Linked DNA regions of Prochlorococcus marinus str. SB. The protein of the gene in region 2 interacts with the protein of the main gene of each other region in a pairwise test. Links are inferred from orthologs where the notes say so. Each region holds a gene or a part of one and is shown on either strand. Other genes may lie near its edges. The genes, in order: gyrB and gyrA.

Region 1 (3,322 bases), on a different replicon or contig from region 2:
AAAAGTAGCTAGGTAAGCGGATAAAAGAATATAAATAAAATTTTTTATTTTCACTTTAAAAAAACTGAATAACAAAATAACCTAAATAAAAGAAAAGGAATGAAAAAATAATCACTTCAATGTAATGAAAAAATAATATGACGAATTTTCTCTTTTTAAATAATTCAAATAGTTGATATATAAAAGAAGAAAATGTACTAAAACATCCTAAAAATCCACTATAAAATAAAACTAATATTTCGTTATTAATAAAATTTAAAGCTACTAAAATTCCTAATAAAAAAGATGATAAAAAATTTACTATTGAAGTATTTTGAATATCAAAACCTATACTTTTTTTAAAATTATTTTGTATGAATGTTCTCAGTGTTAATCCAAAAGTACTACCGAGTAAAATTATACTTATTGAACTAAAATCCAAAATTTACATTTTTATCCAGCCTTTTGAAATCTTATTAGGATCATCTAAAAATTTATTAGAATATAATTCAACCCTAACCCAAGTTTCATCTTTGCTGACTTTCCAATTACGTAATACTGATAAAGTTGTACCTACATCAAGAACTAATAATTCTTTAGCATAAATCTCAGGACAAGAATAAAGAGAAATATTGGAACTCAATATAATTTCATTTTTATTTTTAGGAAACTCATTATGATTAAAACTTTTTTGGATCCCACCTGCAGGTAATGTAATTGGAGCAATTAATGCAAAAGTTATTAAACAAAAATTCTTGAGAACATTATTAATCATATGTCTAAAGTTTTCATATCTAAGTTGCTACTATGAGTTTCAATAAATTCTCTTCGTGGTGCAACTTTATCCCCCATTAATATATTGAATATTCTGTCAGCTTCAAGTGCATCTTCGATTTCAACCCTTTTCATCATCCTCGTTTGAGGATTCATAGTTGTATCCCATAATTGTTTTGGCATCATCTCACCTAATCCCTTAAACCTTTGGATATTATAATTTGCATTTTCTCCAAAACCTTGAATTGTATCCTTTAATTGATTCTCGTTATAACAGTAATTATGATTCTTACCTCTTTCAACTTTATACAGAGGGGGACAAGCAATATATATAAAACCTTTCTCAACAAGTTCTCTTTGGTATCTGTAAAAAAATGTCAGCAATAAAGTTCTTATATGAGCACCGTCAACATCAGCATCCGTCATAATGACAACTCTGTGATATCTCAAAGAGTTCTCATCGAACTCCTCTCCTTTTATCCCTAATCCTAGAGCTGTTATCAATGACTGTATTTCTGTGTTTTTATAAATTTTAGTATCGTCAGTTTTTTCAATATTAAGAATTTTACCCCTTAGAGGCAAAATAGCCTGAAAATTTCTATCTCGTCCTTGTTTTGCAGAGCCACCTGCTGAATCTCCTTCAACTATATAAATTTCTGATTCTGAGGGATCTCTAGAACTACAATCTGCTAATTTACCCGGTAATGTAGAACTTTCTAGAACACTTTTTCTTCTTACTAATTCTCTAGCTCTTCTCGCAGCTTCTGCTGCATTAAATGATTGAATTGCTTTTTCAAGAATCAAGTCCAAAATTCCAGGATTGAATTCCATATATTTTGTGAGAGCCTCCCCAATGAGAGAATCCACAATTCCCCGTACTTCAGTATTTCCTAATTTTGTTTTTGTTTGCCCTTCAAATTCGGGATCTGGAACTTTTACTGATAAAACAACAGTCAAACCCTCTCTAATATTTTCGCCTGCTAAATTTTTTTCAATATCTTTTCTTTTGCCTCTTTTTTTTGCAAGATTATTAAAAGTTCTTGTCAAAACAGTTTTTAGCCCTTCAATATGAGTTCCTCCATCAATAGTTCTAATATTATTTGCGAATCCTAAAATATTATCTGAATATACATCTGAACACCATTGTAAAGCTGCTTCTACATATACATTTTCTTTCTGTGAGTCAACATAAATAATTTCATTATGAAGAGAATCTTTTTCAGCATTCATATATTCAACATATTCCTTAATACCTCCTTGATACAGGTAAATTTCTTCTTTAAAAGAACCATCTGATAATGTATTTCTCTCATCTCTAAAGACAATTTTTACTCCACCATTAAGATAAGCGAGCTCCCTTAATCTAGATGAAAGAAGAGCATATTCAAATTCAATTCCTCCAGAAAAAATCGTTTTGTCGGGTTTAAAGCAAATAGTTGTTCCTTTCTTAGATGATTTGCCAATCTGCTTTTTAGTTTCCAATTCACCCTTTGATACACCTTTTTCAAATCTTTGATTAAATTCGCTTCCATCCCTATAAACAGTCACATTAACCCATTCGCTAAGAGCATTAACTACAGATATTCCTACTCCATGCAAACCTCCTGAAACTTTATAACCACCACTTCCAAATTTCCCTCCTGCATGAAGTACAGTTAGTACGGTTTCTAAGGCACTTTTCCCTGTTCTTGGATGAATATCTGTTGGAATACCTCGGCCATTATCAGAAATTAAAGCAGAGCCATCTGCTCGAAGAACTATTTCTATGTGATCGCAATGTCCTGCAAGTGCTTCATCAACCGAGTTATCAACTACCTCGTATACTAAATGGTGTAATCCCCTAGGTCCTGTTGAACCTATATACATCCCAGGGCGTTTACGAACTGGTTCTAACCCCTCTAAAACCTGTATCTGTTCCGCACCATAATCATTTGAGATTTTATTAGATCTTTTGTCCTCACTCATTTAATATAAAAAAATATTAGACTTTTAAAATGTTATTTTTAAAAGGTATTTCATTAAACTTACCACCGCAAAAAGATAAAGGCTCGAATTCAATGAAAAATTTAATCACTTTAATTATATAGCTAATTTTTTTTTCTTCAGAAATTCATATGTCTCCGTCTCTACCTCATGTAATAATTTTAATTGGGCCTACCGCAAGTGGCAAAACAGAATTAGCTATTGAAATTGCAGAATATTTTAAAACTCATATACACAATATCGATTCAAGACAAATTTATAAGTCCATGGATATTGGAACAGCCAAGCCATCTAGAATCCAACAAAAAAAAATAAAGCATTTTTTAATAGATATTGAGGAACCAATCAATCCAATTAATGTAAAACAATTTCAAGAAATTGCTCAAAAATCTATTAAGGGTGAAATTAAAAAAGATAATTTACCTTTTCTTGTTGGAGGAAGTGGGTTGTATATGAACTCAATAACAAAAGGATTTTTTGTACCAGATGTCCCTCCTCAAAATAATTTCAGAAAACAATTAGAAGAACTTGGTCAGGAAAAATGTTGGGACCTATTAAAAAATTGTGATCCATTATCAACAAAAAA
Region 2 (3,440 bases):
TTTACACCATCTGTGAGATAACAAGGACTCTAACCCTAATTCCTCTAACTCAGACGCCCAAATACCATATGTATTCTCCCATTTTTCATTTGGAGATTTTGTTGATATTCCCTTAATATTTAGATCTTGCTTGGCTAATTCTGAAGCTAAACATAATGCCGCAGGACCTGAACCTAAAATTAAAATATCAAGTATTTCCATATTATTTAGGTAACTATAAGGCTTTTAATTTTGTTCAATTGAGCTAGGTTGATCTTTTTCCTCTATTTGTTCACGAGGTACCAATACCACTTCCGATAAATGATCACCGTCATCTAATCTTTGTAATTTTACTCCTGTAGCTGCCCTGGATTGCTGAGAGATTTTATCTGCGTTTGTTCTTACTATTACACCTTTTTCGGTCACAAGTAGTAATTCTTCTCCCTCGCCAAGGACCTTCAAACAAACTAGCTGATCATCTTTAATTCTAAATTTTATTGCTCTCAAACCCATGCCTGCTCTTTTTTGTAATCTAAACTGAGCTACAGGTACTCTCTTTCCTAGTCCAAATGCGCTGGCTATTAATACCCATGGACCATCTGAAGAGTTTTCCTCAACATCATCATCAAGATCTTCTGTGAGATCGTCAATTTTAGCTAATTGATCAACCAAATTAGATGTTAAAACATCCATAGAAACTAGATTGTCTCCTTCTCTCAAGTTCATTGATTTAACCCCTCTTGCTGTTCTACCAAGAGGTCTTAATTCATTAATATCTAGTCTGAAATGAATCGCCATTCCTGTTTTAGATCCAATTAAAACACTATCACCTTCTTTTGATAACCTGACCCAGGTTAGGGCATCTCCATCCTCAAGATTAATTGCTATTAGTCCATTTGAGCGAATTTTTGAGAAAGCAGAAAGTGCAGTTCTTTTTATAAAGCCAGCTTTGGTGAGCATTAATAAATAATGATCGTCAACAAAAGAATCCACAGCAACTAATGAAGTTATTTTTTCTTCTCTTGGAATTGGGAGAAGTTGAACTGATGGAGTTCCTTTTGCTGTTCTGCTACTCATAGGAACCCTATATGCTGGGAGAGCGTAAGCCACTCCTCTATCGCTGAAAAGCAAAAGAGTATCATGATCGTTACAGCTTATAAATAATTTCACATCATCATCTTCTTTGGTTTTTGTGCCGGCTTTACCCCTTGAACCACGACTGGTAGATTCAAAATCATTAATAGGCATTCTTTTTAAATAACCTGCTTCAGTTAATAGAACTACGGATCTGTCATTAGCTATGAGATCAATATCATCTAATCCGCCGCCTAAATCCAGTATTTCTGTTTTCCTAGGAGAAGAGAATCTTTCATCGATTTTATTAATTTCTTCAAGAATAATTTCAAAAATTCTTTCTTTACTATTTAATATTTGCTGATATAGGTTGATTTTTCGGGTTAACTCATTATGTTCCCCTTTGATTTTATCAGCTTCAAGTGCTGTTAATCTTCTTAATTGCATTTGCAGAATTGCATCTGCCTGTATGGCAGATAATTTATGGTCGTTTTGTAATTTTTCTCGAGCTGATATTGAATCTTTCGCTGATCTTATTAAATTTATAATTTCATCCATAGCATCTAAGGCTAATAGAAGACCCTTCACAATATGATCTCTTTCTTCTGCCTTTTTTAATAAAAATGCTGTTCTTCTCCTTATTGTCTCAACCCTAAAATCTAGAAAAACGTCTAACATTTTCCTGAGTGAAAGTGTTGTGGGCTCTCCTTTTACTAAAGCAAGGATATTAGCACTAAAGTTATTTTGTAGAGGTGTTAACTTAAATAAATTATTTAAAACTACTTGTGGGTAGGCATCTCTCTTTAGTTCAATAACAACCCTCATCCCATCTCTATCACTTTCATCTCTAATATCAGAAATACCTTCTAATTTTTTTTCATTAACCAAGTCAGCAATTCTTTCAATCAATGCCGCTTTATTGGTTTGAAATGGAAGCTCTGTAATTATTACTGCATCTTTCTCTGCTCTACCAATTGATTTAATTTGCTCAATATTTGCTACCCCTCTCATGGTTATTGACCCCCTTCCTGTTTTGAAAGTTTCTCTAATACCTTCTCTGCCTAAGATTTGACCACCTGTTGGAAAATCAGGACCCTTAATTATTTCAAAAAGTTCTCTATCTTCAATTGAAGGGTTTTTGATTATTGATTTAAGACCATTAATTAATTCCCCCAAGTTATGAGGTGGAATATTGGTTGCCATTCCTACTGCTATTCCAGATGAACCATTTAGAAGTAGTTGAGGGATCCTAGCAGGTAAAACTGTAGGCTCTTGCTGGGAACCGTCAAAATTATCCGCGAAATCTACTGTTTCAGATTCAATATCCTCTAATAAACTTTCATCCGTAAGGGACTGTAAACGAGATTCTGTATACCTCATTGCTGCTGGAGGGTCGTTATCAACAGAACCAAAGTTTCCATGACCATCTATAAGTGGCATCCTCATAGAGAAATCCTGGGCCATCCTAACCAAAGCATCATAAACAGCAGTATCGCCATGAGGGTGGTATTTACCAAGTACTTCTCCTACAACTCTTGCACATTTTCTGTATGGTCTGCTGCTAGTTAAACCAAGTTCATACATTGCATAAAGAATTCTTCTGTGAACTGGTTTTAATCCATCTCTTGCATCTGGAAGAGCACGTCCAACTATAACGCTCATTGCATACTCAAGGTATGAACGAGACATCTCATTTCTTAGGTCAGTCTGAATAATTCGGTCGTTATTTTCGCTTAATCCTGAGTTATTGGAATCTAAAATATCAGACATACAAAAATCCTTTCTTTAATAATAATCGCTGATTGTCATAATGAATAAAAAAAAAGATTTATTTAATTCCCAAATACTAACATTTACGCACAAATCAAAATAAAACCTGTTGTTTTTGAATAAATCTTGGCTTATTACCCCTTTAGTTGTTAATTTAATCAGAATAAAAGGAAATTATCGTGAATATTGAACTTGGTTTAAATAAAAAAGTCAGACGGGCTTATGGCATCGATGAAATAGCTTTAGTTCCTGGTAAAAGAACAGTTGATTACGATTTGACTGATCCTTCTTGGTCAATAGGTGATTTCAAAAGAGAAGTTCCTATTGTCGCTAGTGCCATGGATAGTGTTGTCGATGTCAATACGGCTGTAGAACTTACAAAATTAGGTTCCCTAGGGGTTATTAATATGGAGGGTATACAAACAAGATATCAAAACCCTGATGAAATATTGAACAAAATAGCATCAGTCGGGAAGAATGATTTCGTTCCATTAATGCAGAAAATATACAGTGAACCGGTCAAGGAGGGATTGATTTTACAAAGAATAAATGAGGTCAAAGAGAGAGGAGGTATAGCAGCTTTCAGTGGGACTCCTCAAGCTGCCATTAAGTTTAAA

Evidence for each region.
Region 1: the proteins of gyrA (region 2) and gyrB interact in binary tests that used the Escherichia coli proteins (3 or more experiments, as listed by UniProt). The link is inferred for Prochlorococcus marinus str. SB from one-to-one orthologs.

What each region holds. Positions count from the first base shown.
Region 1 is NZ_JNAS01000002.1:734,166-737,487, reverse strand. Bases 235-3,220 are described here. They hold gyrB (DNA topoisomerase (ATP-hydrolyzing) subunit B), read right to left. Parts: upstream 2,719-3,220; coding sequence 751-2,718; downstream 235-750. Other genes in these bases: miaA (tRNA (adenosine(37)-N6)-dimethylallyltransferase MiaA), read left to right, coding at 2,868-3,220; EV02_RS02535 (hypothetical protein), read right to left, coding at 425-754; EV02_RS02530 (fluoride efflux transporter FluC), read right to left, coding at 235-421. Also shown: EV02_RS02525 (CrcB family protein), read right to left, coding at 1-54; more of EV02_RS02530, read right to left, coding at 56-234; more of miaA, read left to right, coding at 3,221-3,322. UniProt on the Escherichia coli protein: DNA gyrase negatively supercoils closed circular double-stranded DNA in an ATP-dependent manner to maintain chromosomes in an underwound state.
Region 2 is NZ_JNAS01000001.1:356,463-359,902, reverse strand. The notes cover bases 25-3,128. They hold gyrA (DNA gyrase subunit A), read right to left. Parts: upstream 2,824-3,128; coding sequence 226-2,823; downstream 25-225. Other genes in these bases: EV02_RS0108635 (GuaB3 family IMP dehydrogenase-related protein), read left to right, coding at 3,003-3,128; crtL (lycopene beta cyclase), read right to left, coding at 25-201. In the rest of the region: more of crtL, read right to left, coding at 1-24; more of EV02_RS0108635, read left to right, coding at 3,129-3,440. UniProt on the Escherichia coli protein: A type II topoisomerase that negatively supercoils closed circular double-stranded (ds) DNA in an ATP-dependent manner to maintain chromosomes in an underwound state.